DNA from 3 places in the Cellvibrio sp. PSBB023 genome. Region 3 is predicted to be linked to each of the others. Evidence: predicted binding sites of a transcription regulator. Region 3 holds the regulator's gene; each other region holds the start of a gene.
The links. The regulator PhoB, encoded in region 3, activates phosphate uptake and scavenging genes when phosphate is short. The targets are predictions, from matches to a motif close to TGTCATAAANNTGTAACA.
Positions count from the first base shown of each region.

Region 1 (9,729 bases), 430 kb from region 3:
TATAGTGAACGCCGTCGTATTTTTTGGCACACAGAATCGCTTTTGCAGCTGGATTGTTATTCGGCACCGATAAAACTCGGCTATGCTTGGAACTACTATGTGAGGGGGAGGGGGGTATTCATAATTCTTCCTGGGCGCTATATGAGAAATGGTTTTGCTGCATTACACTCGTGGTCACGACTAGCTCAGGAGTCGCCTAACCCCATGTTTATCAATCAGTTATCTTCAACCAGAGGAGTAGGCCGTGCCAGTCCCTTCCAGTGTTCAATCATTGCTCAGCAAGCAAAATGTGCATTATCAGATTTCTGAGGTGCCGCTCGATGAGAATGAAAGAGCACTTTGGCATGACCAGCATTTACGCACTATGAGCGCTGCCAAATCAGTCATTCTGCAAGATACCAAGGGTCGTGTTCAGGTTATTTATGCCGCTGACCGCCTGTTGGACCTCAAAGCCGTGAATCGCCATTTAGGCCGCGAGCTGCACGCTGCCAAGCCGGAGGATGTCCATAAATTTTGCCTGTCCCACAACCTGCAATCTATACCGGCGCTGCCCAAGCTGGCCGGCCTCCTGACGCTGATTGACCGCAGTCTGGTGGAGCGCAATGAATTGCTGGCGGATTCGGGCGACGAGAAACAACTGTTGCGCTTCAGCCGTGAAGAGTTCCAGCAGATTATGGACGATGCAACCATTTGCGATATCGCCGTGCCGCTGGAGCCACTGGAAGTTGACGATACCAGCAGCAGCGATGCCGACCAGATCCTGGGTGCTGTGCGCAACTTCACCCAATTGCGCATCAAACAGCGCCTGGAAGAAACCCTGGAATTGCCGCCACTGTCAGATACCGCCCAGCGCATTATCAAGCTGCGCGTAAACCCCAATGCGGATATCAGCGATCTGGCACAAATCGTGGAAACCGATCCCAGCCTTGCGGCACAGGTAGTGAGTTGGGCGGCATCGCCTTACTATTCGGCCCCGGGCAAAATCAAATCCATCCACGACGCCATAGTACGGGTGCTGGGGTTTGATATGGTACTTAATCTGGCGCTGGGTTTGTCGCTGGGCAAAGCCATGACTATCCCCAAAGAAGGCCCTCATGGCGCCCTGCCTTACTGGCAGCAAGCGGTCTATATGGCGGCCACCATTGAAGGGCTGGTCACGGCAATTCCGCGCGACCATCGCCCCAGTTTTGGTATGGCCTACCTCTGCGGCCTGCTGCACAACTTTGGCTATTTGATTCTGGCGGAAGTCTTCCCGCCTTATTTCCACAATTACTGCGAGCTGGCCGATGCTAATCCCCATGTGGACCATCAGGTGATTGAGCGCCATCTGTTGGGCATTACCCGCGAGCAACTGGGTGCTTCACTCATGTCGCTTTGGTCTATGCCGGAGGAAGTGGTTGTGGGCCTGCGCTATCAAACCAACCCGCATTATCAGGGGGAATATGCCACCTACGCCAAACTGATTTTTGTCGCCCAGCGTCTGTTGCAGCAACACAGCATTGGTCGCGGCCCCAAAGTGGCGATTCCGCCCCAGGTGTTTGAGGATTTGCATTTGGATCCGGAAAAAGCCTATACCACCGTGGCGAATATTATCGAGAGCAGCGATGATTTGAAGCACATCGCCAATGAGCTGGCACCCCATCATTAAGCGGACCTGTGTTTGCCGGCTGTGATACCAAAACCCCTTTTGCGAGGGGTTTTGTGTTTATAGTGTGACCTGATTTATCCACAGAGGCATGAGCCTCGGCCTGACAAGTGAGAGAGTGTTGATGACTAATTTATTTCCCGCCGCCGATGCGGCTGCCATTTTGGTTGAGCGCCGTATTCAGGGCACTCAAGGTGATGCGTTACCGGTTGCATGCCGTCCGCAGAATCTGGAGCAGGCGCTGGCGATTCAAGCGGCTGTGACGGAGCGCTGGTGTGAGCAGATGGACGACAGTATCGGCGGCTGGAAGTGCCTGTTGCCGCCGGAAGGCAAGTTGGTGATTGGCCCTATTTATACCCGCACCATCGATTCTGTAGCGCCGGTCAGCCTGTGGACCAAAACCTCCCCGAGGGTGAACGCGCGCGTATCGAGCCGGAGTTGGCTTTCTTCTTCGGCAAGGATCTCCCCCCGCGACCCGAACCCTATACGGCAGAAGAGGTGGATGCCGCCATCGCCCGCACCCACATGGCACTGGAGCTGATCAATAGCCGCTACAGCGATCCGGCCAGTTGCGAATTTCCGGAAATGCTCGCTGACGGGCTGGTGAATCAAGGCCTGTTCATTGGTCCGGAAGTGGATTCCGGCAGCGCGCGCAGCGCCAGCAGTTTTACCGTGACCATGACCTGTGCCAATGGCGAGGTGATAGAGCGTCAGGGGCAGCACCCCAATACCCATCCGCGAGCGCCGCTCTACTGGCTGGCAGAATTTTTGCGCAGCCGTGGCCAGGGCATAGTGGCGGGGCAGGCGGTGATTACCGGTTCTTACGCGGGCGTGATTGAGGTGCCCGTGAATACGGATATTCAAATTGACTATGCGGGATTAGGGCGTATGAACGTCAGTTTTACCGCAAAGGCAGCCCGTTAAACAGGAGTCATTATGAGCGATACCCAACCCTTTTTTTCCTGTGAAATCCCGGTGCGCTGGGGTGATATGGATGCCTACGGCCATGTGAACAACACCCTCTATTTTCGCTATTTTGAAGAGGCGCGTTTTTTGTGGATGCTGGAAAAAGGCCTGCCGCTCAAGAGCGATACCCATCCAGTGGTGGTGACCATTGGCTGCACCTTTATGCGCCCGATTTTCCACCCGGATCTGCTGCGTATCGATGTGTTCCTGAGTGAGCCGGGGCGCTCCAGCTTTATGGTCAAGTATCTGGTTTACACCCAGGCACAGCCCGACACACCCGCTGCCGAAGGTTATTCCAAGGTGGTATGGGTGAGTGCGACAGACGGCAAATCGGTGCCCCTGCCCGACACTGTGCGCAGCTGGTTTGAGGCGTAGCGATGCCCCTGTGGCTGGAGGCGGGCTTTTGGGGATTTGTCGCATCCAGTGCGCTGCTGATTGGTGCGCTCTTGGGGTGGTTTATCCGCTTTTCAGCCAAAACTGTCGCCTATGTAATGGCATTTGGCAGCGGTATTCTGGTTGCTGCCCTCAGTTTTGAACTGGTGGGCAGCTCGCTGGAGCAGGTCAGTATCCTGTGGATTGCGGGCGGCTTTATGGCCGGTGCACTGGTGTTTTCGCTGATCAACCATCAGCTCAACCTGCCCGCAGTGAAGCACCGCAAGCGCTTTCAGCATCAGCCGCCCGTGGCATCCAATACCGGTATGGCGATTGCGGCAGGCACCCTGCTCGACGGTATTCCCGAATCCATCGCCATCGGCCTGCTGGTTGCCAGTGGTGGCAAGCTCAGTGTGGCCACTATCGCGGCGATTTTTATCTCCAACATTCCCGAAGCCTTATCCAGCACGGCGGGCATGCGCCGTGGCGGGCGCGGTGGCTGGTTTATCCTGCGGTTGTGGCTGGGCATTGCTGTGTGTTCGGGAGTGTTTGCGGTTATTGGCGCAGTGTTTTTTGGCTCTGCGCCTGCCCATATCAAGGCTTTGGTAACCTGTGTGGCGGCGGGCGGTATTTTTGCGATGGTGGTGGAAACCATGATTCCTGAAGCCTTCGCCGAAACCCATGAAATGTCGGGGCTGGTGGCGGCGCTGGGTTTTGTGGTGGCCGTGGCATTGCAGGCGCTGGAAGCCTGAAACCCGGCTAGTTAATCGCTGTCGCCTGCATAGCGGTCATTTCAGCTCAACCTCTTTTTCCCCGGGATCACCCGGCGGTCATCTGTTTGTCACATGGGTAGGTCAAAAACAGCGCTCTTGTGCCAGGTCTGGCCATCTATTGATTAGGGGATTGCTGTTATGCGTTTGACTCGTCGTCACTTTCTTAAAAATGCCAGTGCTACCGCCATTGCCTTGGGTGGTTTACGCAGCTTGCAATTGCAGGCGCAGGTCTATGCGCAAGACCCGGTGTATGGCCTTGATAAGGTTGGCCAACTACTGGCCGATCCCGCTGGAATTCTCAATTTGCCGCGCGACTTTAGCTACAAAGTGATTTCCCGCACCGGGGATCGCATGAGCGACGGTCTGATTACTCCCGGTGCACTGGATGGCATGGCGGCCTTTCCGCTACCGGGTGATGCCAGCAAATGCATTTTGGTGCGCAATCACGAGCTGGATTCCGTTGGCGATGAAGTGGATGCCTTTGGTGGCGATAAGGATCTGGCCCGTAAACAGGCGGGCGCCAAGAGTTACGATTTCCTGGGCGATCTACCTGTTAACGGCGGCACCAGCACCCTGATCTACAGCCATCGCAGCCAGCGAATAGAGCGCAGCCACCTGAGCTTGGTCGGCACTGTGCGCAACTGCGCTGGCGGCGCCACGCCTTGGGGTAGTTGGTTGAGTTGCGAAGAGACACTGCTGGGTAAAGCCCAGGGGTATGGCCGCGAACACGGGTACATTTTTGAAGTGCCCTCGCTCAGCAAAGGGCTGGTAGATGCGGTGCCACTGACAGCAATGGGCCGGTTTGTACACGAGGCGGCAGCGGTGGATAGCACCAGCGGCATTGTGTACTTGTCGGAAGATACGGATCGCAGCCTGTTTTACCGCTTTATCCCCACAACCCCCGGCAAACTGGTGGCAGGTGGGCGTTTGCAGGCGCTGGCGATTCGCGGTTGGCCAAGTGCCAATACCCGCAATTGGCCTGAAGATGCCGCCGACAACAAGGCTCAAGCTGTAGCCATGCGCCAGCGATTTAGCTGCGAGTGGGTGGATTTGGACGAAGTCACCGCGCCCGAGGGCGATTTGAACATCCGTGGCGAAGCCAAGGGTGCCGCCATTTTTGCGCGCGGTGAAGGTTTGGCTTTTGCCCTGCGCGACGACAAAACCCGAGAGGTGCTGTTTGCTGCCACCAGCGGCGGCCCGCTCAAAATTGGCCAGGTGTGGCGCTATGAACCCAGCCCTTTTGAAGGCACGGCGCGCGAAGCGGAGCAGCCGGGGGTCATGGAATTGCTTTACGAAACCCATAACCGTGCGATTCTGGAATCCTGTGACAACCTTGCCGTTGCGCCCTGGGGCGATCTGATCATCTGCGAGGATAGCTATTCCGACACGCCCGATACCGTCAACTACCTGCGCGGCCTCACCCCTGATGGGCGCATCTACACCCTGGCGATGAACGCTCATCCCGATAAAGGCGAATTCTGCGGTGCTTGCTTCTCGCCCGACGGCACTACCTTATTCGTCAATATCCAGCGCCCCGGCCTGACCCTCGCCATTACCGGCCCTTGGGGTAATTTGCGCAGTCGCGCCAAGGGTATGGATAAACTCGGTTAAGCCTCGTTTCAGGCGGGGTGTCGCTGCTCCAGTGCTTGCCATTGAATGGTATCGCTGTGATGCAACAGGCGCATCACGCCCTGGTGATCCTCTACCAGGGCGGTGCAGCTTTCGATCCAATCGCCGCAATTGGCATAGCGCAATCCACCTTCCTCGCGCAGCGCCGGGTAGTGGATATGGCCGCAGACCACACCGTCATAGCCGCGTCGTTTGGCCTCCGCCAGCGCCTCTTTTTCGTAGGTTGCAATGGCCGCCTTGGCGCCTTTGATATTGCTTTTAATCAGGCCCGCCAGCGAAAAATAAGGCCGCCCCACCAACTTGCGCAGCCGGTCTGACCAACGGTTGATAAACAACAGCAGCTCGTAGCCGTGATCGCCAATCACGCGTTTGAGCCAACTGTGGTTGATATAGGCATCCATGGCATCGCCGTGCATGACCAGCAGGCGCTTGCCATCGGCGGTGACGTATTCGTGTTCATGGGCGATTTCGATAGGGCCAAATAGTTCGCCGCTGAAGTGGCGCATAGGGTCATCGTGATTGCCCGGTACATAGACCACACGCATCCCCTTGGCTGCCAGTTCGTAGAACTTGAGCATCACCTGATAGTGCTTGGCGGGCCAGCAAAAGCGGCGTTTGAGCGACCACAAATCCACAATATCACCGACCAGATAAAGTGTGTCGCAGTGGATACGGTTGAGAAAGTCCAGCAGGTAGTCCACCTTGCAATCGCGGAAGCCCAAGTGGATATCGGAAATCCACACGGTGCGGGCGTTGATCAAACTGCTGGTGGGTTTAGGTGCTGCATCGGTGGCAGTGGCGACCAGAGGCAGGGTGGCAGCGAGGGGGTTGGCAGAGGTCTTCATAGTGCGTTTCCTGAGCTGTTTCGCTGCATACTGCGGCGAAAAGATGACGAAAACGCAACATTTTGATGAAGTTTGAGTGACAATCAGCCCAGTTTATCCAGCGCGACTTGCACCTCGTTCTGCTGTAGCCAGCCCAGCACTGCCTGGCGGCTTTCCAGCATTTGCTCGTAGGTTTGCACCACCATCGGGTTGGGGTTGGGTTGCTGCTGCAACAAGGCAATGCGGGATTCCAAAAACAGTATGTCACTTTGGACTTTGTTGGCGACATCCTGTGTATTGAACGCCTGTTTTCCTATATTGAGGGTGGTCATGGATTCTATCCTTGCTGACTTAGCCGCCACTCCAGCCATTGGATGCGGCACGACAGGTGACAGTATCTACCAAGGTGGAATGTGAAAACAGTCGCAAATTTCCCGGATTTTTGTGCGCTTTGGCTTACAAAACCATCCGGGTTGATTTAACTCTGCTGTTTTTTGAGCAGGGTCAGGCTAAACATGGCGGTGGCAGATAAAACGATGGCTGGCCCGGCGGGGCTGTCCCACCAGTAGGATGCACCCAGCCCGGCCAGTACCGCCACCATGCCCAGCAGGCTGGCGATAACCGCCATCTGCTCCGGGGTGCGGCTCAGGCGACGGCTGGCGGCGGCGGGAATAATCAGCAGGGCGGTAATCAGCAGCACACCTACTACTTTCATCGCAATCGCAATCACCAGCGCCATTAACAGCATCAGCGCGGTGCGCACACGCACTACCGGAACGCCTTCTACCTGCGCCAACTCTTCATGCACGGTAATCGCCAGCAGGGGGCGCCAGAGCCAGATCAAGGCACCCAGTACCGCGAGGGAAATCACCCAAATACTGATCACATCGCCCTGGCTGACGGACAATATATCGCCGAACAAATAGGCCAGCAGGTCGATGCGGCTCTCGCTGAAAATACTGACACAGACCAGGCCGAGTGCGAGGGTAGAGTGGGAGAGAATACCGAGCAGGGTATCGGTGGCGAGGAAGCGGTTGTTTTGCAGGGCCACCAGAATCAGCGCCAACAGCAGGCAGCCGAGGGCGATGGCGAGGTTGAGGTTGATGTCGAGCAGCAGGCCAAAGGTCACACCCAGCAGTGCGGAGTGGGCGAGGGTATCGCCAAAGTAGGCCATGCGCCGCCACACGGCAAAGGCGCCCAGTGGGCCAGCAACCAATGCAACCGCGATACCGGCGAGCAGGGCGAGCAATAAAAAATCAGGCATGGTGGTCGTGTCCGCAGGAATCGCTACAACTGCCAGCAGTGTGGACATGGGCGCCTTTGGGGCGGATCACATTGCCGTGGGTATCGTGTTGGTGGTCGTGGTGATGGGTGTAAATCGCGACTTGCGGCGCCACTTGTGCGCCAATCACATCACCAAACAGCGCAAGGTAGGCCGGGTCGTTAGTGACCTGTTCCGGGTGGCCATGGCAGCACACATGCTGGTTGAGGCAAATGACCGTATCGGTCGTCGCCATCACCAAATGCAGGTCGTGGGAAACCAGTAATACGCCGCATTGGCGCTGGTTGCGAATCTCGTTAATCAGTGCATAAAGCGCCGACTGGCCGCCCACATCCACCCCTTGCACTGGCTCATCCAATACCAGTAATTGCGGGTCGCGCAGCAGTGCGCGGGCGAGTAATACCCGCTGGGTTTCGCCACCGGAAAGGGATTGGATTGGCATATCAATGAGCTTATCGATGCCGGTCAATTGCAAAATCTCGCCCAAATCCACCCGCGGTTTGCCGCCCAGTGCCAGAAAGCGCGCTACTGTCAGCGGCAGGCTGGCATCCAGGTGGAGCTTTTGAGGCATATAACCAATGCGCAAGTCCGGTGCTTTTTCGATGCTGCCTTCATCGATGCTGATCAAGCCCAGCACCGCGCGCACCAAGGTAGTTTTGCCTGCGCCGTTGGGGCCAATCAGGGTGATGATCTTGCCTGCGGCGAGATCCAGATCGGCATTCTGCAAAATATGTCGCCCATTGCGCACCACACCCAGACCGCGCGCCTTAATCAGCAGTTCACTCATGCCAGTGCCCGCTCCGGTGCATGACTGGCGCAGTTAGCGCACAGGCCGGACACTTCCAGTGCCTGGGTTTCCACGGTAAACCCGGCTTCCCGGGCGACACTGAGAATCTGCTCGCTGAGCGCTGGCTGATCCAGCTCCACGGCTATGCCGCAGTGGCGACAAATCAGGAAATGGCTTTGGTGTTGGATATTCGGTGATGGGCAGCCAATAAAGGCGTTGAGCACATTAATGCGATGGATCAGCCCCTGCTCCAGCAGGAAATCCAGCGCGCGATACACCGTCGGCGGTGCCACCCGACGGGTATTGGCCTTGGCCAGCATCTCCATCAAGGTATAGGCGCCCAGTGGCTTATGGTTTTGCCAGATCAACTCCAGCACCTGTAAACGCAAGTCCGTCAGGCGGACGCCACGGCTCACACACAGCAGGCGCGCGGCTTCCAGCGCATCGCTAATACAATGGTCGTGGTCGTGATGGCTACAGGCGAGCGGTGTATGTTCCATAAGGTAATCACACTGTGGGTCTGGCGGTTAGTCAGGTCGCTTGCCTCTGCAGATCCTTGGATGGCAGGGCAGGCGAGGAATAGATGAGCTATGTTACTATATAACCTTTGTGCAGGCATTTATTTCACCGCAGTCGCTGGCTGCGGATACAGGATTCACAATCATGGGTTCACCCCGCTTGGCTTTTGTTGTCCACTCGGTCTGTAGTTTTCGCACCCTGCTGGTGCTGTTGTTATGGTCATTGGCTATCACCGCCCTTGCCAAACCCATGGTGCTGGCCAGCATTAAACCCCTTGCGCTGATTGCCCAAGAGGTTGCGGGCGATCAGGCGGATATCGACATATTACTGCCCATCACCGCCTCGGCCCACGATTATCCCCTCAAAATGTCCGACCATCGCCGCCTGCGCGATGCTGATCTGGTGTTGTGGGTTGGTGCGGAGCTGGAAAGTTTTCTGGCGCGCCCACTGGCGAATCTGCCCGCAGAAAATGTATTGGGCAGCTACACGTTGGATGGATTGTTTTGGCCGGAGCTCGATGACCATGGGCACGATCACCCCGGTCATGATAGCGCGCACCAACATAGCAACGGAGATCCCCATATCTGGCTGGACCCACGCAATGCAGCGATTATTGCCCGCGCTGTCGCCCTGCGCCTGGGGCGTATCGCACCCGCCTCCGCTGCCTACTATGCACAAAATGCCGAGCGTTTTAGCCAGTCATTGCAAGCCCTGGACACACGGCTGCTCACGCAGTTGGCACCGGTAAAATCCCTGGGATTTGCGGTATATCACGAAGGATACAGTCACTTTGTCGCCCATTACGGCCTGCACCAGCTTGCTTATGTAACCTTCACGCCCGAGCGTCGCCCGGGAGCCAAGCATTTGCAGGCCCTGCGCAATGTGCTTGCCCGCGAGGGGCGCTGCGTATTTATGGAACCCTACCAGAACAG
Region 1 is NZ_CP019799.1:3,592,615-3,602,343, forward strand. It holds gene B0D95_RS15500 (HDOD domain-containing protein) at 245-1,648, shown strand; gene B0D95_RS20860 (hypothetical protein) at 1,770-2,186, shown strand; gene B0D95_RS20865 (hypothetical protein) at 2,144-2,569, shown strand; gene B0D95_RS15510 (thioesterase family protein) at 2,582-2,986, shown strand; gene B0D95_RS15515 (ZIP family metal transporter) at 2,989-3,735, shown strand; gene B0D95_RS15520 (alkaline phosphatase PhoX) at 3,895-5,367, shown strand; gene B0D95_RS15525 (UDP-2,3-diacylglucosamine diphosphatase) at 5,376-6,230, opposite strand; gene B0D95_RS15530 (hypothetical protein) at 6,314-6,541, opposite strand; gene znuB (zinc ABC transporter permease subunit ZnuB) at 6,688-7,473, opposite strand; gene znuC (zinc ABC transporter ATP-binding protein ZnuC) at 7,466-8,278, opposite strand; gene B0D95_RS15545 (Fur family transcriptional regulator) at 8,275-8,778, opposite strand; gene B0D95_RS15550 (zinc ABC transporter substrate-binding protein) at 8,942-9,729, shown strand, end outside.
Region 1: a site for PhoB is predicted at 3,812-3,829, ahead of B0D95_RS15520 (alkaline phosphatase PhoX). Genes of this name have one in related genera too.

Region 2 (9,729 bases), 1.1 Mb from region 3:
CGAGCACCACATCGCCTACACGTATATTGTTGGAGTCGCCAATAGTGATGGGGCTCAGGTTTTCGGTGTTGATTTTTAATACCGCTAAATCATTTTCCGGATCTGTACCAATTAATTCGGCGGAGGCGCCGCGGCCATCGTAGAGCAACACCAAAATCTTGTCGGCACCATTTACTACGTGCTTGTTAGTGAGTATGTGCCCCTGCGCATCGACAATAACACCTGAGCCCAAGGTGTTTTGCATGCGCTGTTGCTGTGGTGTATTGGACTTGTCGTAAAGTTGGCGATAGAGCGGATTGTTGTAGAGGTTCTGATAGCGCTGCACAACGCGCTTTTCGGTATACACATTTACCACGGCGGGCGCCGCGCGGCTGACGGCATCTGCATAGGAAACTACGCCGACGGGATATTTGGGTTCTTGGGGTTGTGGGACTGGTGCGTTGTTACCGCGTAGCTGCGGAAATAACAAAAGAGCAAGTAACGCAATGATAACGCCTGCGGTAATCGGCCAGCCTATAAACTGCAGCAAGCGTTGTAAGGACATTAAAAGCATCTCCGTCGAGCAGTGACCAGACCAACAAAAACCCCGCTAAATGCGGGGTTCTACTTGTGTTCGACATCCTGTGAATGAACTCAGGTGTGTAGCAATGCGCGACTAATCCGTTGCGCGCATTTATTCAGCTTTTAATAGCGGTTAGCTTTGCCATCAAAATCATAGTCGTCTGCTGATTCTGTTGGCAGGGGCGAGCTGTCAGTGTGATCATCGCGCAAGCCGTAGTCTTCGCTGAGCGTGCCTTTGGTGCCTGGTGTTTTGGGGGCCCAATCGCGTGGCGGCTCAATGTGTTGTCCACTGATGTAGGATTTTGTATCCCCACCCAATCCGCTGTTGGCAGAGTCCAGAATCTGACGGCTAATAGCAGGCGTTGCCAGTTTTAAGGCGCCATTGGCCAGATGCTCATGCACATCGCGATAGGATTGTGTCAGGTTGTTAACCAACTGTGATGTTTGTGCAAAGTGTTCTGCTACATCGCGCTGATAGCTTTGCAGGGTAGTTTCGGCCTGATGCAGGCGCTGTTCCAGGTCGCGGCCCAGCAGTGGTGCACGGAATGTGTAAAGAATAAAAGCGGCAATACCACCACCGGCGAGCAAGCAAACCAAACCACTGATAATAAGGGTACTAAGTGAATACACAGCTATCTCCTACTGAACAAGGGCGTCGCTCTGACAATATGCAGCCAGAAGCACCAATAGACCTATTATAAGTCCATTTTCTCATTAAAATGGGCAAAAATTATTGCCCCTGTGCGAAGTCGCACTGAATTCAGAGGTATTCGATGACTTTTCCCTTTGCCAAAGAGCAGGCGCTTTTTATTCCCGGCCCCTGTGGTCAATTAGAGGCGATGATACATGCCGCTGATGAGGGTGGTGTGTTTGCTGCGCGCCAAGCGCTTGCGGTGATATGCCATCCACACCCTGTGCATGGCGGAACCATGGAGAATAAGGTGGTAACAACGCTAATGCGCGCCTATCGTGATCTGGGTATCCATGTATTGCGTTTTAACTTTCGCGGCGTGGGCGCCAGTGCGGGCAGTTTTGATAATGCCATCGGCGAACAGGGTGATCTGTTGGCGATCATCGCGTGGGTTGGCCAGCAATTTCCACAGGCCCCTTTATTGCTGGCCGGGTTTTCATTTGGCTCCTCAATTGCGGCGCAAGTGAGTTATCGCGTACCGGGCTTGCAGCATCTAACCCTTATTGCACCGCCGGTGGAGCGTTACCCCTATGCGCAGGGCGGTAAATTTAGCTGTCCCCTGTGTGTTGTGCAGGGTGATGCTGATGAGCGTGTGGATGCGGAAGGGGTCTATCAATGGGCTGCTGCATTGGGCGGGGTTGTTGAAGTGTTGCGTTATCAGCAGGCAGGGCATTTTTTTCACGGGTATTTAACAGCCTTCAAAGCAGATTTAAGTTGTGTCATTGAGCGGCAATGGGCAGAGGTAGTATGACAAGCGCAATGGTGAGTTCTTCGGTGTCTTTATCGCCACTGGCGCGTTATCAACGGGATCTGGCGCGACCAGATTTTCGCCATGATGCCGCACAGGCGCTGGCAGTTCAGCATTTACAGGGCCTCTACGATGAGCTGCTGGCTGCCTGGACCGCTGAGCAGCAACAGTCGGCACTGGGAAGTTTGTTGAAGAAGTTGACCGGTAGTGATTCACGCAAGCTGGTGCGAGGTTTGTATTTTTGGGGTGGTGTAGGGCGTGGCAAAACCTACTTAATGGATAACTTTTTTGAAAGCTTGCCATTTGATCAAAAACTGCGCGCGCACTTCCATCGATTTATGCGCCGTGTTCATGCTGAGCTTAAAAAACTGGATGGGCAGAAAAATCCGCTTAAAAAAGTGGCGGATATTATTGCAGCTGAGGCGCGCGTAATCTGTTTCGATGAATTTTTTGTCTCTGATATCACCGATGCCATGATTCTGGGAACGCTGATGGAAGAGCTGTTTGCGCGGGGTGTTACCCTGGTGGCGACATCCAATATAGTGCCGGATGGCTTATATAAGGATGGTTTGCAGCGCGCGCGTTTTCTGCCGGCGATTGCGCTGCTGAATCAGCATACCTTGGTGGTGAATGTTGATGGTGGTGTTGATTATCGGTTGCGCGCGCTGGAGCAGGCGGAGTTATATCACTCGCCTCTTGATGAGGCCGCTGACCAAAGTTTGATGTGCAGTTTCAAGAGCCTTTTACCTGCACACGCGGTGCTGCAGGATGATATCGATCTGGAAGTGGAAGGGCGCCTGATTCGCGCGCGTCATGTCGGAGAGGGTGTTGCCTGGTTTGACTTTGTTGCCCTGTGTGATGGCCCGCGCTCCCAGAATGACTATATTGAACTGGCGCGTGAATATCACACGGTGATCCTCAGTAATGTGCCTGGACTTGGGCGTGCAACCGATGATCAGGCGCGCCGTTTTGTGAATCTGGTGGATGAGTTTTACGATCGCCAGGTAAAACTGGTTATCTCTGCCGAGCGCCCGCTGGCACAGCTCTATTCAACCGGAAAGCTGGACTTTGAGTTTCAGCGGACAGTGAGCCGTTTGTTGGAGATGCAAAGTCATGAATATCTGGCCCGTCCGCACCGGCCTGAATAAGCTCAAATACTGGTTGTAAAGCTGGTCTTTGCTGTGTAGTATGCCGCCTCCCTATTTTAGGGTTGTTTCGTTGTATTTAAATTAGTATCCACATCCAATTAGGCAGGAATAACATGAAGACCTATATTGCCAAAGCAGAATCTGTCGTTAATGACTGGTTCATCGTGGATGCGGCGGGAAAAACACTCGGCCGTTTATCTGCGGAAATCGCCTCGCGTTTGCGTGGCAAGCACAAGCCAGAATTCACACCACACGTTGATACCGGTGATTACATCGTTGTGATCAATGCTGCTCAAGTGCGCGTGACTGGCCGTAAAGCTACTGACAAGATTTACTACTCGCACACAGGTTTCGTGGGCGGCATTAAATCTATCAGCTTCCAGAAGTTGATTGAGAAGGCGCCAGAGCGCACCATTCAAACTGCCGTTAAAGGTATGTTGCCGAAGGGTCCACTGGGTCGTGCCATGTTCAAAAAACTGAAAGTTTATGCAGGTAATGAGCATCCACATGCTGCTCAGCAACCTAAAGAACTGAACATCTAAGGGGAGCTGACATGTCTGCACAATTTTACGGCACCGGCCGTCGCAAAACCTCTACCGCGCGTGTTTTCATCACCGCTGGTTCAGGCACCATCACTGTAAATGATCGTCCTCTGGACGAGTATTTCGGTCGTCCAGTAGCGCGCATGGTAGTGCGTCAGCCATTGGAGTTGGTGGGTTTGGTTGAGAAGTTCGATGTAAATGTTACCGTTTCTGGCGGTGGTAGCTTTGGTCAAGCGGGCGCTATTCGTCACGGCCTGACTCGTGCTCTGATGGAGTACGATGAAAGTCTGCGTGGTGAATTGCGTAAAGCTGGCTACGTTACTCGCGACTCGCGCGAAGTTGAACGTAAGAAAGTGGGTCTGCGTAAAGCGCGTAAGAAGCCACAATTCTCCAAGCGTTAATGGTTTTCACCAGCTGCTTTTTGGGCGGCTGGTTGATGATCGTCAAGAACGCCCAAGTCTTTGCTGGCTTGGGCGTTTTTTTATGTCTAAAATTGCACAGCTATAACCCACTACTTATGTGTGGTTATTCTTGTAAGCAGCGTGTTAATTCATTAAGATTGCCCGCCTTTTCTTGAGTCACCCAATAATCCTTTGTCGCCAGACTTCGTATAAGCCTTAGTATCAGGTTGTGGGGCGATGTGAGGCGATTTGCTAGCCGTTAAAGCTGTTAGGGGAGAATTCGTCATGAGTAATGACGCAGTAAATAAAACACGCCGTCGCGTGTTGATCGGTGCCACTTGTGCAGTGGGTGCGGTCGGCGTGGTGGGTGCAGCAATTCCGTTTGTGGGTTCCTGGAACCCGAGTGCCAGAGCAAAAGCTGCAGGCGCACCTGTTAAATACAACATCAGCAAAATAGAACCCGGCGCTATGGTCACTGTAGAGTGGCGCGGCAAGCCGGTATTTATTGTGCGTCGTACCCAAGCCGCATTGGATAGTTTGAAAGCGGTTGAGGCGCAAGGCGTACTCTTGGACCCGGAATCCAAAGAAGCCCAGCAGCCAGCCTACGCGCAGAATGAAGCGCGTGCGATTAACAAAGAATTTGCCATTTTGCTGGGAATTTGTACGCACCTTGGCTGTGCGCCTATGTTCAGGCCTGACGTAGGAGCTGCCGATTTGGGTGGCGATAAATGGCAAGGCGGCTTCTTTTGTCCTTGCCATGGTTCCAAATACGACCTGGCAGGTCGTGTTTATTCCGGTGTACCTGCTCCTCTCAACCTCGAAGTTCCTCCTCATCGTTATGAGAGCGACTCTGTAGTTGTGATTGGCGAAGATCAGGAGGCTTGATATGAATTGGTTAACAGGTTTGTGGCAGTGGGTTGATAAGCGTCTGCCAGTACAGCGCGCGTGGGACACCCACATGGGCAAATACTATGCGCCCAAAAACTTCAACTTCTGGTATTTCTTCGGTGTTCTGTCGCTGTTGGTATTGGTTAACCAGTTGGTTACCGGTATTTGGTTGACTATGAGTTATAACCCATCCGCTGAAGGTGCTTTTGCCTCTGTTGAATACATTATGCGCGATGTGGATTACGGTTGGTTGCTGCGTTATATGCACTCCACCGGCGCCTCTGCGTTCTTCGTTGTTGTTTACCTGCACATGTTCCGCGGCATGATGTACGGATCCTACAAAGCCCCACGGGAATTGGTGTGGATCTTCGGGATGACTATTTATCTGGTCCTGATGGCAGAAGCCTTTATGGGTTATGTGTTGCCATGGGGACAAATGTCTTACTGGGGGGCACAGGTAATCGTATCCTTGTTTGGTGCGATTCCAGTGGTGGGCGATGGCTTGGTTGAGTGGATTCGCGGTGACTACCTCATCTCCGGCATCACCTTGAACCGTTTCTTTGCCTTGCACGTTGTGGCGCTGCCGATTGTACTGCTGGCACTGGTAGTCATGCATATTCTGGCGCTGCACGAAGTAGGTTCCAACAACCCCGATGGTGTTGAAATCAAAAAGAACAAAGATGAAAACGGCATTCCACGCGACGGCGTTCCTTTCCATCCTTTCTACACCGTGCACGACTTGGTTGGTATTACTGTATTCCTGTTTGCCTTCTGCTTCATTATGTTCTTCATGCCGGAAATGGGCGGTTTCTTCCTGGAATACGCTAACTTTGAAGAAGCAAACAACCTGAAAACCCCAACCCATATTGCACCGGTTTGGTACTTCACCCCTTTCTATGCGGTATTGCGTGCAGTAACTCTGCAAATCGAAGTCGGCCCAATGGTTCTGACTGCAAAACTGTTGGGCTTTGTGGCGATGGGTGCGGCGATTGCGCTCCTGTTTGTACTGCCCTGGTTTGATCGCAGCAAAGTGAAATCCATGCGTTACCGTGGTCATATCCCTCGCATCATGCTGATTGCCTTTGCCGCTATGTTTGTGGTGTTGGGTTATTTGGGTGTGAAGGCGCCTACCGAAGGCAGAACCTTGTTGTCGCAAATTGCTACCGCATTCTACTTTGCTTACTTCCTGACTATGCCTGTATGGACCACCACCAGCCCAGAGAAAGCGAAATCAAAAGCCTCCTGGATTGTCTCTGGTGTGTTTGCCGTAATCTTTGCATGGATGGGTGTGGACTATATTGGCGGTGATGTTCCGGCGATTTTGTTGGTGCTGTGCTTTGTGTTGGCTGTGATTTTTGCCGTATTGCCAGCCTTGGCTGCGCGCGATAAAGATTTGGTTGAACCCACTCGCACCCAAGCGAAAGGCCTGCCTGCCATTGTGGTACTTGCTGGTTTTGCGCTCTTCCTGATTTTGATGATTGTGCCAATCAAAGCTGTAGCGGCGGGCGGTGCATTTGATTGCGGCGCTATTCCGTGTGACAAAATGGAGCCCGATTTGCGTAACAAAGAGTCATTGCAAAGTGGCGCCAAATACTTTGTGAACTACTGCATGGGGTGTCACTCGGCCAAATATTCTCGCTTTGAGCGCATTGCCGATGACCTGGATATCCCGCACAGTGCCATGGAAGAGAATTTGATTTTTGGCGGTCAACGCATTGGTCAGTTGATGGAAATTGCGATGAAGCCACAACAATCCAAAGTCTGGTTTGGTGTTGCACCACCGGATTTGACGCTGGTTGCCCGTGCGCGTTCACCGGAGTGGTTGTACACCTATCTGCGCAACTTCTACAAAGATGAAACCCGCCCCTGGGGTGTTAACAACCGCGTATTCCCGAACGTCGGTATGCCTCACGTCCTGATTGGCCCACAAGGTCTGTTGGAGTGCGGTGCAGGTCCAAAACTGAATCATCACGGCGGTGCATTGCGCAACGATGTGGGTGAAGTGGAAATGGACGAGCACTGCGGCGCTTTGGTGGAAGGTAAAGTAAAAGGCACTATGACAACCGCTGAGTATGACAAGGCGATGTATGATCTGGTGAACTTCCTTGAGTACCTTGCCGAGCCAGTGGCAGTTAAGCGTGAAGCGATTGGTTATTATGTTTTAGGCTTTTTGGTTATTCTGTTTATCTTTGTTTACTTCCTGAACCGTGAGTTCTGGCGAGAAATTCACTGATTGCAGTAAATGACACCCAAAAGGGCGACTTAGGTCGCCCTTTTTGTTTAAGCCCTGTTGGTTTTATAAAGCACCAAAACAGGGTAAATTGCAGCTTGTCTCGCCCTGATCAGACCAAGGAAATACTTATGTCCATGACGTCCAGTCGCCCTTATTTTTTACGTGCTGTCTATGAGTGGATTTTGGATAACAACTGCACACCCCATATTTTGGTTGATGCCCATGTGACCGGAACCCAGGTGCCCCAGCAGCACGTCAACAAAGACGGCCAGATTATTCTGAATATTTCCCCCTCGGCGATTAAAGACTTTTTTATGGACAATACCGCCGTGTCGTTTAATGCGCGTTTTAGCGGTGTAGTTAATAATCTCTACATCCCTTGCGGTGCCATTTTGGGCATTTATGCCCGTGAAAACGGGCAGGGCATGATGTTTGAACCCGAGCCAAATCCTGCACCACCGCCACCGCCACCCAGCGGTCCTACACCCGTGCCCAGTGGCGGCGGTACAAGTACGTCGGGTGATGCTCCACCCGCCAAGCGACCCGGTTTGCGCGTGGTTAAATAACGCCTCTGCATACCCCCCTTAAACACCAGCTTCGGCTGGTGTTTTGCTATTTGTCTGGTGATGGAGCAATACACGCTGGGCGTGTGACGTTTGTGCGACACATTTGTGACAAAAATTTCTGCTGGTCACATAACTGTCATATTTGCTGGGTAAAGTGATTATCACTGAAGGGATAACCCTTCACGGTTAGACACACTATTCATTACTCATGTAATCACTGATGGAGCGCTCTATGAACGCTATGAAAATTATGAAAGGGTTGGTTTTGGCCGGCTCTATGGTTTGTGCCACTGCATTGCAGGCTGCAATTGACCCAGCGCTGCCAGAGTACAAAGCCACTACCGGTGTATCCGGTAACGTTAACTCAATCGGTTCAGACACGCTTAATAACCTGATGACGCTCTGGGCAGAGGATTTCAAAAAGTGGTATCCCAACGTCAATATCCAGATTCAAGGTGCCGGTTCTTCTACTGCACCACCAGCCTTGACGGAAGGTACTGCCAACTTCGGCCCTATGAGCCGCGCAATGAAAACCGAAGAAATCCAGGCGTTTGAAGCCAAGCATGGTTACAAGCCAACGGCTGTGCCTGTGGCGATTGACGTGCTCGCTGTGTATGTCAATAAAGATAACCCGATTGAAGGCCTGAGCATTCCCCAGGTGGATGCTATTTTCTCTGCTACACGCAAGTGCGGCGGTGCCAAAGACCTGACCCGTTGGGGGGATGTAGGTTTGACCGGTGCATGGGTAAATCGCGATTTCACCATCTATAGCCGTAACGCGGTATCAGGCACTTACGGTTACTTTAAAGATGAAGCTCTGTGTAAAGGCGATTTCAAATCCAGCATTCTTGAGCAGCCCGGTTCAGCATCGGTAGTGCAGGGTGTTTCTGAATCTATCAACGGCATTGGTTACTCTGGTATTGGTTACATTACCTCTGGTGTGCGCGCTGTTCCCCTGTCCAAAAAAGATGGTCAGCCTTATATCGCTGCAGATGCCACTCACGCCCTGGACGGTTCTTACCCCCTGTCGCGCGTACTGTTCATGTACATCAACAAGCACCCGAACCGCCCGTTGGATGCGATTCAGTTAGAGTTTGTAAAACTGATCCTTTCCAAACAAGGTCAGGAAACCGTTGTTCGCGATGGCTATATTCCATTGCCAGCCACTATGGTTAACAAAGCCCTGGCTGACTTGCAGAAATAATTGTTGCGCTATTAATCCCGCGTGATTGCCATAAAAAAACGCCGACTTGTTCGGCGTTTTTTTATGGATGAAGCCAGAGAGAAATATGACAGTCGGATGACAGTTTTCGGGGTTTTGTAACAAAAGTGTCATCTTCGATTGCTAGGATTCTTGTGCCAGACGATAAACAGGTGAGTAGACCATGTCCGAACCCATTACAGCGGCAAAGCCAATCCAGAGCCTGATGCCCAATCGCGAGCAGCGCAGTAAATTGCGCAGCATTCGCAAATTTAAAGATCAATTATCGCGTTACGGGGTAATGTCCGCCGGACTTGCCGTCGTGTTTTCGCTTGGGTTGATTTTCTTTTACTTGTTTTCCGAGATTGCGCCGCTGTTTCGCGGTGCGTCGGTTGAACCTATTCACAGTTACACCTCAGCCCAATTACAACAGCAGGCCACCGATCCAACAGAGCACCTGACGTTAGAGCGCTATGAGGAAATCGGAGCAAGTTTCAAGCGCAGTGGTGCCGTACATTTTTTTAATGTCAGCGATGGCAGTCAGGTACTGAATGCCCAAGTACCTCATGCGACGGATGCCAGCTTTACCCGTATTGCCACCAGCACCCCGGATTACGGTTTGGTCGCCTATGGTTACAGCAATGGCCAGGTTGCCGTCATCAAAGCGGATTATGCTCTCAGCTATCCACAAGACAAACGCCAAATCACACCCAGTCTGTTATTCCCCTTGGGTGATGCTCCCTTGCAGTT
Region 2 is NZ_CP019799.1:2,097,699-2,107,427, reverse strand. It holds gene B0D95_RS09335 (trypsin-like peptidase domain-containing protein) at 1-544, opposite strand, end outside; gene B0D95_RS09330 (YhcB family protein) at 685-1,191, opposite strand; gene B0D95_RS09325 (alpha/beta hydrolase) at 1,335-2,003, shown strand; gene zapE (cell division protein ZapE) at 2,000-3,148, shown strand; gene rplM (50S ribosomal protein L13) at 3,262-3,690, shown strand; gene rpsI (30S ribosomal protein S9) at 3,702-4,091, shown strand; gene petA (ubiquinol-cytochrome c reductase iron-sulfur subunit) at 4,377-4,976, shown strand; gene B0D95_RS09300 (ubiquinol-cytochrome c reductase) at 4,978-7,212, shown strand; gene B0D95_RS09295 (ClpXP protease specificity-enhancing factor) at 7,341-7,778, shown strand; gene B0D95_RS09290 (PstS family phosphate ABC transporter substrate-binding protein) at 8,011-8,982, shown strand; gene B0D95_RS09285 (ABC transporter permease subunit) at 9,164-9,729, shown strand, end outside.
Region 2: a site for PhoB is predicted at 7,872-7,889, ahead of B0D95_RS09290 (PstS family phosphate ABC transporter substrate-binding protein). Genes of this name have one in related genera too.

Region 3 (9,729 bases):
TGCACATTCACGCCTTGCATCATGCCGTCGCGGGCAATGTCGGTGTAAACGATGCTGCTTACGCCGTCTTGCTCAAAACGTTTGGCGAGTTCAGAGGCTTGGACATTGGACACTTCCGCCCAGCCGTCGGTGGCAACCCAGCCGTCTTTGGCATCCAGACCAACGATGATGTGGCCAGGAAATTGTTTGCACATATCAGTCACAAACTGCGGCTCTTTCACCGCTTTTGTGCCGATAATCACGTACTGCACACCCGCATTCAGGTAGTACTCAATGGTTTCCGCGCTGCGAATTCCGCCGCCGATCTGGATTGGCAGGTTAGGGTAGGCTTTGGCGATGGCGGTAACCACGCCGCCGTTGACCGGTTTACCCTCAAAGGCGCCGTTCAGGTCGACCAAATGCAAACGGCGACAGCCTTGTTGCACCCATTGTGCTGCCATGGCGACGGGATCATCGGAGAACACGGTGGAATCGTCCATCAAACCCTGGCGCAAACGCACACATTGGCCGTCTTTTAAATCAATTGCGGGGATAATTAACATCTAATCGATCTCTTAATATTGTTGAATCCCCCTAACCCCCTTTTTCAAAGGGGGGACAGGAACTCACTTCGCAACCATTTCGAGGTGCATTCAAATTCCCCCCCTTTGAAAAAGGGGGGCCAGGGGGGATTTAGATTTTTCCATCCCACTGTAAAAAATTCTTCAGTAACTGCAATCCCGCCGTATGGCTTTTCTCCGGGTGGAATTGCACCGCAAACAAATTGCCCTGTGCCAATGCCGCGTGAAATGGCAAACCGTAATCGCAAGTTGCAGCAACTTGGCTGGCATCATCGGCCAAAATGTAGAAACTATGCACGAAATAGAAACGACTATCCTGTGGGATATTCGCCCAGAGCGGATGCTCGTTGTGATGCACCTGATTCCAGCCCATATGCGGCACTTTCAGATGATTTCCTGCCGCATCGCGATGGTTTTCGCCGAAGAAGCGTACGTTTCCGCGCAAAATACCAATGCAATCCACACCGCTGTTTTCTTCGCTGTGATCCATCAGCGCCTGCATGCCCACACAAATCCCCAGTACCGGTTTGCCGGTGGCGATTTGCTCGCGCAGCAGCTGATCGAAGCCGAGGCGTTTGATTTCTGCCATACAGTCGCGGATCGCACCCACGCCGGGGAAAACCACACGGTCAGCAGCGGCTACTACCGCTGGGTCGGAGGTTACTACGACATCTTGTTCGGGGGCGACGTGACTCAGGGCACTGGCTACCGAGTGGAGGTTGCCCATGCCGTAATCGATAACGGCGACCGTCTGTTTAGCATTGGCCATAAATCAGAGACTACCTTTGGTGGAGGGCATAATGCCTTCCATACGCGAATCTTTTTCCAAGGCCATACGCAGGGCGCGGCCAAAGGCTTTGAATACGGTTTCGATCTGGTGGTGGGCATTGTGGCCGCGCAGGTTGTCCACATGCAGGGTGACGCCGGCATGGTTGACAAAGCCCTGGAAAAACTCCCAGAACAGCTCTACATCAAACTGGCCGATACGCTTTTGGGTAAAAGGGATGTGCATCACCAGACCGGGGCGACCGGAAAAATCAATCACTACGCGCGACAAAGCTTCATCCAGCGGCACATAGGCATGGCCGTAACGACGGATGCCTTTTTTGTCGCCCACGGCTTTGGCAACGGCCTGACCGATGGTGATACCTATATCTTCCACCGAGTGGTGATCATCAATGTAAGTATCGCCGTCGCAGGTGACGTCCAGATCGATCATGCCGTGGCGGGCGATCTGGTCCATCATGTGTTCCAGAAAAGGCACGCCGGTATTGAATACGCCTTTTCCGGCGCCATCGAGGTTCAGGCTGACGCTGATTTTGGTTTCCAGGGTGTTGCGAGCTACAGTAGCAACCCGTTGATTGGGGGTAAGAGGGTCAGAACAAGGGGTTGAATCGGTCATAAATACACTCGGCAGGGAGCAGGCTAAAAAGATGCGCGAATTATATAGACTCGGGGCGCCAAATTCACGGAAAGCTGCGCTATAAGCACGATTGTTAAGTAGACATACAGTTTCGGCCGCTCAAAATTCCATCCAAGTCCGCTACCGGATGCCCAAATCACCGACTACTCTTCCCTTTTTTCTTTTGCCACTTTTTTACCTGAACGGATTATCACTATGAAAAGTTACCTGCTTAACACCCGCCGCACCCTGCTCGCCAGCGCCTTATTGATGACCAGCCTGTCGGCGCTGGCGGCATCACAGAACAACCAGCCCAATGCCAACTACACCGGTTGGAGCTGGTCGGGCCATGTTGATCACATCACTTTTGACAAACAGGCTGCGGCGACGCAGTTCATTGAAAAAACCGCCACCGCCGTGGGTGGCGCTGCCGAATACTATTCCAGCAACAGCGAAAACACCCTGTCACTGGGCGTTAACCTGCTGTTCTACCGCGATAATGCGGCCTTTGGTCAATATGTTGAAGACTATTGGGATGGCGATGTCGACTATGAAGAGTCCGATGCCAATGCTTTTATGCTGTTTGCCGAATACGGCCCCAAGTACCGTTTCGGGCAAGACAACATGACCTTTGTGACCATACGCGGGGGCCTGAGCGGCATTCTGGCGTCAGAGCGCAGCATCAGCAATTGCCGCAACTGCTACGCGGAAGATATAGAAATTGATGGCGGACTCTATGGCGTGATCGGCATAGGCCAGACCTTGGGTCGCCTGGATTTAGGCCTGCAATTCCAACAGTATTTTACCGGCGACATAGACAACAGTGTGCGCCTGAAGCTCTCCGGCGCGTTTTAAGCGACACCCATAAACCTGATGTCCTATGACAGGGCATCAGGTGAATTTCGGCAGTTATGCCATTTCTTATAAAAACACGTTATTAAGACTCACTTGCATTTGCACTGGCATGGTTTACTTTTAAAGCGCCGCTCGTTGAAGCAGGCGCCGCGAAGGACAATAAATGTGATTACTTATAACCAGTATCAGGGCACTATGAATGACCCCTTGAATCCAATCCGTCAACTGATCCGTCAAGCGCAGGAGCAGGATTCGGTGTCGGGCAAATTGCTCGAATTTGTCGAGTGCCGCAAAGGGCACCTGCATAACGCCATCAAATTACCGGCTGATAAGGCCACCAAAAAGCTCGCCGATTTTGTGGTGCGCTACATCAAACACGTGCCTGACTTTATCGACGCCATACGCACCATGGCACAGGAAGCGGGTATTTATGAGGACGTCCAACCGCTGCTGAAAATCGCCAGCGATTACTTTTTATCGCCGCCCTCGATTGTCGACTCCCACAGCCAGTTGCAAGCGCTGTTGGATGAGGCCTACCTTGCCCATCGCCTGCTGGAAGAGGTGAATGATCGCTTTATGGCGAAAAGCGGTATTCCGCTGGCGCCCATGGATATGACCCTGGCCAACGTGATTGCCCATGAATTGATTGGTGAACCCTTTGCCAATGAGTTGGATCAGGCCGTGCTCTTTTCGGCAGAGCTGCTGCTGGATGAACAGGGCTTTAGCGGTGAGCAGATAGAAGACTACGTGATTACCCATAGGGTGAACGGTTGGACGCGGGAGTTGGAACGCTGGCCCTGTCTGGTGGAAGACCTGTCCATCAGCGTGGAATTTGATCTGGACAACAATGACGACGAAACCGCCACCCGTCACTAGACGGGGTCGGTCTCGGCATTGAGCTTCATATTGTGAAAACGGGTTTCATCGAGCATATCTTCACTTTTTGCCACTATCACTGACACTGTCGCATCGCCAGTAATATTGACGGCGGTGCGCACCATATCCAAAAAGCGATCCACCCCGATAATCAGTGCAATCCCTTCCACCGGTAAACCTACCGACTGCAACACCATCGCCAGGGTCACCAAACCGACACCGGGCACACCGGCAGTACCCACTGAAGCCAGGGTGGCGGTAAGAATCACCATCAAATAACCCGCAATACCAATATCGATGTTGTAGGCCTGGGCGATAAAGACGGTAGCAACACCCTGCATAATGGCGGTGCCATCCATATTGATGGTGGCGCCCAGCGGCACCGAAAAGCTGGATACTTTGTTGTCCACCCCCAAATCGTGCTCAACGGTGCGCATAGTGATCGGCAGGGTGGCATTACTGGAAGCAGTACTAAAACCAAAGACCATGACCTTCCACATTTTGCGGAAAAAAATCACCGGATTCAGCCCGGAGAAGGTTTTCAGCAACACGCCGTAAACCCCCAAGCCGTGCAGCATCAAGACAAACAGCACAGTAAAGAAATACTTGGCCAGATCCAGAATGGCGCCAAACCCCAGGGATGCAAACAATTTCACCAATAGGCAGAACACGCCATAAGGTGCCAATTGCATCAACAGCATGACCATTTTAAGCACAACCTGATTCAGGTTCTCAAAAAAGGCCGCCATGTTGGCGCCGATAGTGCCTCCCGTACGGGCAATCGCCACCCCAAAGAGAATTGAAAAGACAATCACTTGTAGCATATTGCCTTCGGCCATCGCCTGAATCGGGTTGCTGGGAAATATGCCTACAAAGGTATCTTTAACTGATGGGGCAGTTGGCGCTTCAAAACTGGAGGCAAGGGCCATATCCACATCACCACCCGGCTGCACAATTACCGCCACCCCCATCGCCAGTGCAATGGCCAACGCGGTGGTCAATAAATACAGCGCCATCGTCTTGGTGGCCAGCGCACCCATGCGGCTATGGCCACCGAGCGATGCCGCACCGCACACCAGCGAGACAAATACCAGGGGCACAACCAGCAGTTTGAGCGAGGCCACGAACACCTGGCCAATGGCATCCAGTACACCATTGATGACAAAGGTCTGCAGCCATTGTCCATGCGGGGTGGTGGGAATTTTGTTGACCTCATCCACGCCCAGAATCAGGTTAAAAATCACGCCAACCACAATACCCAGCAACATGCCGAGCAAAATCTTGTTAGTCAGGGACATAGATGAGGCCTCTTGGAATTATGGAATGTCGAGGAAAGAACGCTGCGGCGACTAAGCACCGCAGGGCAAGAAGGTAAAGCTTATTCGTTGACTGCGTCTTTGAGGGCTTTACCGGCCTTGAAGGTCACGGTTTTACTCGCCGCGATCTGGATAGTCGCGCCAGTCTGTGGGTTGCGACCCTCGCGCGCGGCGCGCTCACTGACGTTGAAAGAACCAAACCCCAACAGGGCAACCGATTCACCGCGGGCCAAGGCATTGGTGATCTGTTCGATAAATGCCGAGACAACCAGGTCCGCCTTATTTACACCCAGGTCAGTGGTATTTGCCAGGGCAACAACAATATCGGTCTTATGCATAATGAGCTCTCCTTTAGTAGTAGCAGACGGGAGTTTACCTGCTTGCAGTCAGTTGCGGCAGACTTGGCACCGGTTTTTCCTCACTCGGGGCAATACAAGCTGATAAACTGCGCCCGCTCACAGCCAGGCAGAGGAGATGGTTTTGCCCAGTGCCATAGTTCATCACCGCCGTTCCCGCTGGTGCCCGCGCCGGCAACTTGCCCCCCAGTGCCGCCCGCCCGCCATGCTAAACACCTGGCTGGATGACAGTGGCTCGCTCACCGCGCGCCTGATCGCACTCAGCGATAACCACTTTGCTGTGGATGTGTTGCGCCAGACCATCGCCCTGCCAAGCCCTGATGAGCAGCGCGCATTGCATATGCCGCGCCCCGGTTATGCACTGATCCGCGAGGTAGTATTGCGCGGCCACCAGCAGCCCTGGGTGTTTGCGCGCAGCGTGCTGCCCCTGTCCAGCCTCACTGGCGAATTACGCCACTTGCGCAAACAGGGCAATCGCCCCTTGGGTGCCTTTTTGTTCAGTCAGCCGCACTTAACACGCAGCCCCATTGCAGTGGCGGCATTTAACGCCGATGATGGCTATGTGCCTGCCGCCATCGCTCAATCCTATCCCTTGTGGGGACGACGTTCGGTATTTGCGCTGAAAGGTAAACCGCTGTTGGTGAGCGAGGTGTTCCTGCCCGCGCTGTGCGAGCAGTTGCACGGACATCAACCTATAACAACCAATAACAAGTCATTACCTCTAACGACGGCTTTTATTTGAAATCTGGCTTATGACAACTCCCAACAAACCGCGCCGCGCGGCTAAATCCACCGCGGCGATGAAACCTCCACACACTGGCCTGCCACAAGGTATTGTCGCCACCCTCAAACACAAGCTGCCGCTGTACTGGCGCCTGATGCGCATGGATCGCCCCATAGGCACCCTGCTGTTGCTCTGGCCGACACTCTGGGCCCTGTGGCTGGCCGCCGAGGGGGTGCCCAGCCTGAAAAACCTGCTGATTTTTACCCTGGGTGTGATTGTGATGCGCGCCGCCGGTTGTGTGATTAACGATTTTGCCGACCGCAAGATCGATGGCAGCGTAGCGCGCACCAAAGATCGCCCACTGGCCACCGGCGCCATTTCCAGCCGAGAGGCGATCGGCTTGTTTATCGGCCTGTGCCTGCTGGCATTTGTATTGGTGCTGATGACTAACCTGCTCACGATCGAATTGTCGGTAGGCGGCTTATTGCTCGCCTTTTGCTACCCGTTTATGAAGCGCCACACCCACCTGCCACAGGTAGTACTGGGCGCCGCATTCGCGTGGGGCGTGCCCATGGCCTACGCTGCTGAAGCGGGTTCGCTGCATGAAAATATCTGGCTGATTTACCTCGCCGTCGTACTCTGGACAGTGGCTTATGACACCTTTTATGCCATGGTAGACCGCGACGACGACTTGAAAATCGGGGTGAAATCCACCGCGATTTTGTTTGGCGAGCAGGATCGCCTCATGACGGCCATACTGCAAATACTGTCGCTCTACGCGCTGATTCTGGTGGGAGACCGCTTTGCATTGGGGCTGCTCTACTACTTGGGCCTGGCGGTGGCAGGTGGTTTGTTTGCGTATCAACAATGGCTGATTCGTTTTCGCGCACGCGAGGCCTGCTTCAAGGCGTTTTTAAACAACAACTGGGTAGGTGTGGCGATATTTGTCGGGGTCGCTACCGATTACTACTTTCGCTAGGACGCACTGAAGTAGCGGCATAAATTTTTAGCCTGTCATAAATATGTAACACTGAACTTATTAAATAAGCTGCAACAATAGCTTCACAAACCCGTGAAGCTTACCCAGGTTTTATCTAGGCAGACAATTATGACCGGTCGTAAAATCCTTATCGTCGACGATGAATCCGCCATTCGCGATATGCTGCGCGTTGCGCTTGAAATGGCTGAATACCAAGTGCTGGAGGCAAGCAATGCGCAGGATGCCCACAGCCTGATTATCGACGAAAAACCCGACCTGATTCTGCTGGATTGGATGATGCCCGGCACCAGCGGCATAGAACTGGCGCGTCGCCTGAAGCGCGATGAAGTCACCGCCAGCACCCCCATTATCATGCTCACCGCCAAGGGCGAAGAGGACAACAAAATCCAGGGGCTGGAAGTAGGCGCCGACGATTACATCACCAAACCCTTTTCGCCGCGCGAACTGGTTGCCCGCCTGAAAGCGGTTCTGCGCCGCGCCGACCCGCAAATTACCGCTGCGCCCATCACCGTGCAGGGCCTGTGCCTGGACCCGGCCAGTCACCGCGTGACCATCCACGATCAGTCAGTCGATATGGGGCCCACCGAATATCGCCTGCTGGAGTTTTTTCTCACCCATCAAGAAAGAGCCTATACTCGCAGCCAACTGCTGGATCATGTGTGGGGCGGCAATGTGTATGTGGAGGAGCGCACGGTCGATGTGCATATCCGCCGCCTGCGCAAAGCGCTGACCATCGACGGTCACGAAGACCTGATCCAGACCGTACGCGGAACAGGCTATCGCTTCTCCACCCGCATCGAAGCCTGATTACCCTGAATTCGCACAAAGAGACGGACAGTCCTGCAAGACACGCCGTAAATCCATCCCTGGAGGCTCATCGTCGGGATCCATCCCTCCGATGGTCTTGCAGGACTGTCCGTCTCTTTGTGCTCGCTTTTGTGCCACGAGGTTTAGGTCTTGTTAAAAGGTTTCAGCGCTGAACTCCAGCGCATTCTGATTATTCTCGCCATTTGCAGTGTGGTCGGTTTTTTCAGCGACAACTACGCACTCTGGCTGCTACTGGGCTGCGGCGCCTACATTGTGTGGATGCTGTGGCAGATGCGCCGCCTGAACCTATGGCTGCTCAAACGCGAGAGCGAACACCCGCCCGAGGCCAGTGGTATCTGGGGGCAGATTTTCGACAACATCTACCAGTTGCAGCGCGACCAGCGCATTGAAAAAGATAACCTGCAAGCCGTGATCAAGCGCATTCAGGAAATCAGCTCTGCCCTCAAGGATGGTCTGATTATTCTGGACGCCCGCGGCCACCTGGATTTCTGGAATCCCGCCGCCCATCGCATGCTCGCCCTGAATACCAAAGACCAGGGCCAATCGGTCATCAATTTTATTCGTCACCCCAAGTTTGTGACCTATTTTGAAGAGGGCAATTACGGTGAGCCACTGGAAATTCCCTCGCCGCGTTTTCCCTCCAAATACCTGCAATTTCAAATCACGCCCTTTGGTAAACACGAGCGCTTGATTGTGGTGCGTGATGTGACGCAATTGCACAACCTGGAAAAAATGCGCCAGGATTTTATCGCCAACGTCTCCCATGAATTGCGTACACCACTGACAGTGATCAACGGCTACGTGGAAACCCTCGCCGATAACAACACAGTGCGCAGTTGGGATAAACCGCTACAGCAAATGCTGCAGCAAGCCAAACGCATGTCGCTCCTGATCAACGATTTATTGGTGCTGTCCAAACTGGAGACGACGGAAGCGGGCCATAATCACAAGCCCATCAATATCGAACAATTGCTCAGCATTGTAAAAAGTGAAGCTGAAGTACTCAGCAAGGAAAAAAATCAGCAACTCACGCTGGTGTGCAACAACACAACACGCCCACTGTTGCTGCCGGGCAATGAAAAGGAACTGCACAGTGCCTTTTCCAATTTAGTGATTAACGCCATCAAATACACCCAGGAAGAAGGGCGCATTACGATTTTGTTATGGCAGGATCAAAAGAATTTCTACATCTCGGTCAGCGATAATGGCCCCGGCATAGAAGCCCAACATATTCCGCGCTTGACCGAGCGCTTTTACCGCGTTGATGCCAGCCGCAATAGCGGCACTGGTGGCACAGGATTAGGTCTGGCGATTGTAAAACACGTATTAATGCGCCATTACGCCGAGTTAAAAATTACCAGCGAATTGGGCAAAGGCAGTATGTTTATTTGCGTCTTTGCACTGCCGCAGTAACAACCCGCAACGACTGCATTCATTATTTTTTATCGCATTTGCGCCTCACACCACAAAAGTGATGCGCATCACAATTTTTTCAGCTTTGCAGCAAACGTATTTTTTTCCTCCGCATTAATCACAATTAATGCCAAAACTCGAACGCTTTACCCAAACTATTACTGTCCAAACTGAAAGTCGAACTCGCCAGTACAACGTTGTCATTTTAGACTCACCGCTGATGCAAAATTCCCTGGCGCCACCCTGCCGGGAATGACTGCACTGAAGTTGCCGCGTCACTCAAGTGACACCGGTTATTATTATTTACTTCCCGTAGGAGAGATTCAGAGTGAACAACATCAATAAGTGGCACTCACGCCTCAGCCTTAAAAACTGCGGTGTATCCGCCTTAATCATCAG
Region 3 is NZ_CP019799.1:3,164,185-3,173,913, forward strand. It holds gene hisA (1-(5-phosphoribosyl)-5-[(5-phosphoribosylamino)methylideneamino]imidazole-4-carboxamide isomerase) at 1-542, opposite strand, end outside; gene hisH (imidazole glycerol phosphate synthase subunit HisH) at 673-1,329, opposite strand; gene hisB (imidazoleglycerol-phosphate dehydratase HisB) at 1,333-1,962, opposite strand; gene B0D95_RS13770 (hypothetical protein) at 2,179-2,817, shown strand; gene B0D95_RS13775 (hypothetical protein) at 2,983-3,693, shown strand; gene B0D95_RS13780 (dicarboxylate/amino acid:cation symporter) at 3,690-4,991, opposite strand; gene B0D95_RS13785 (HU family DNA-binding protein) at 5,072-5,347, opposite strand; gene B0D95_RS13790 (chorismate lyase) at 5,484-6,107, shown strand; gene ubiA (4-hydroxybenzoate octaprenyltransferase) at 6,244-7,068, shown strand; gene phoB (phosphate regulon transcriptional regulator PhoB) at 7,198-7,896, shown strand; gene phoR (phosphate regulon sensor histidine kinase PhoR) at 8,047-9,330, shown strand; gene B0D95_RS13810 (lytic polysaccharide monooxygenase) at 9,659-9,729, shown strand, end outside.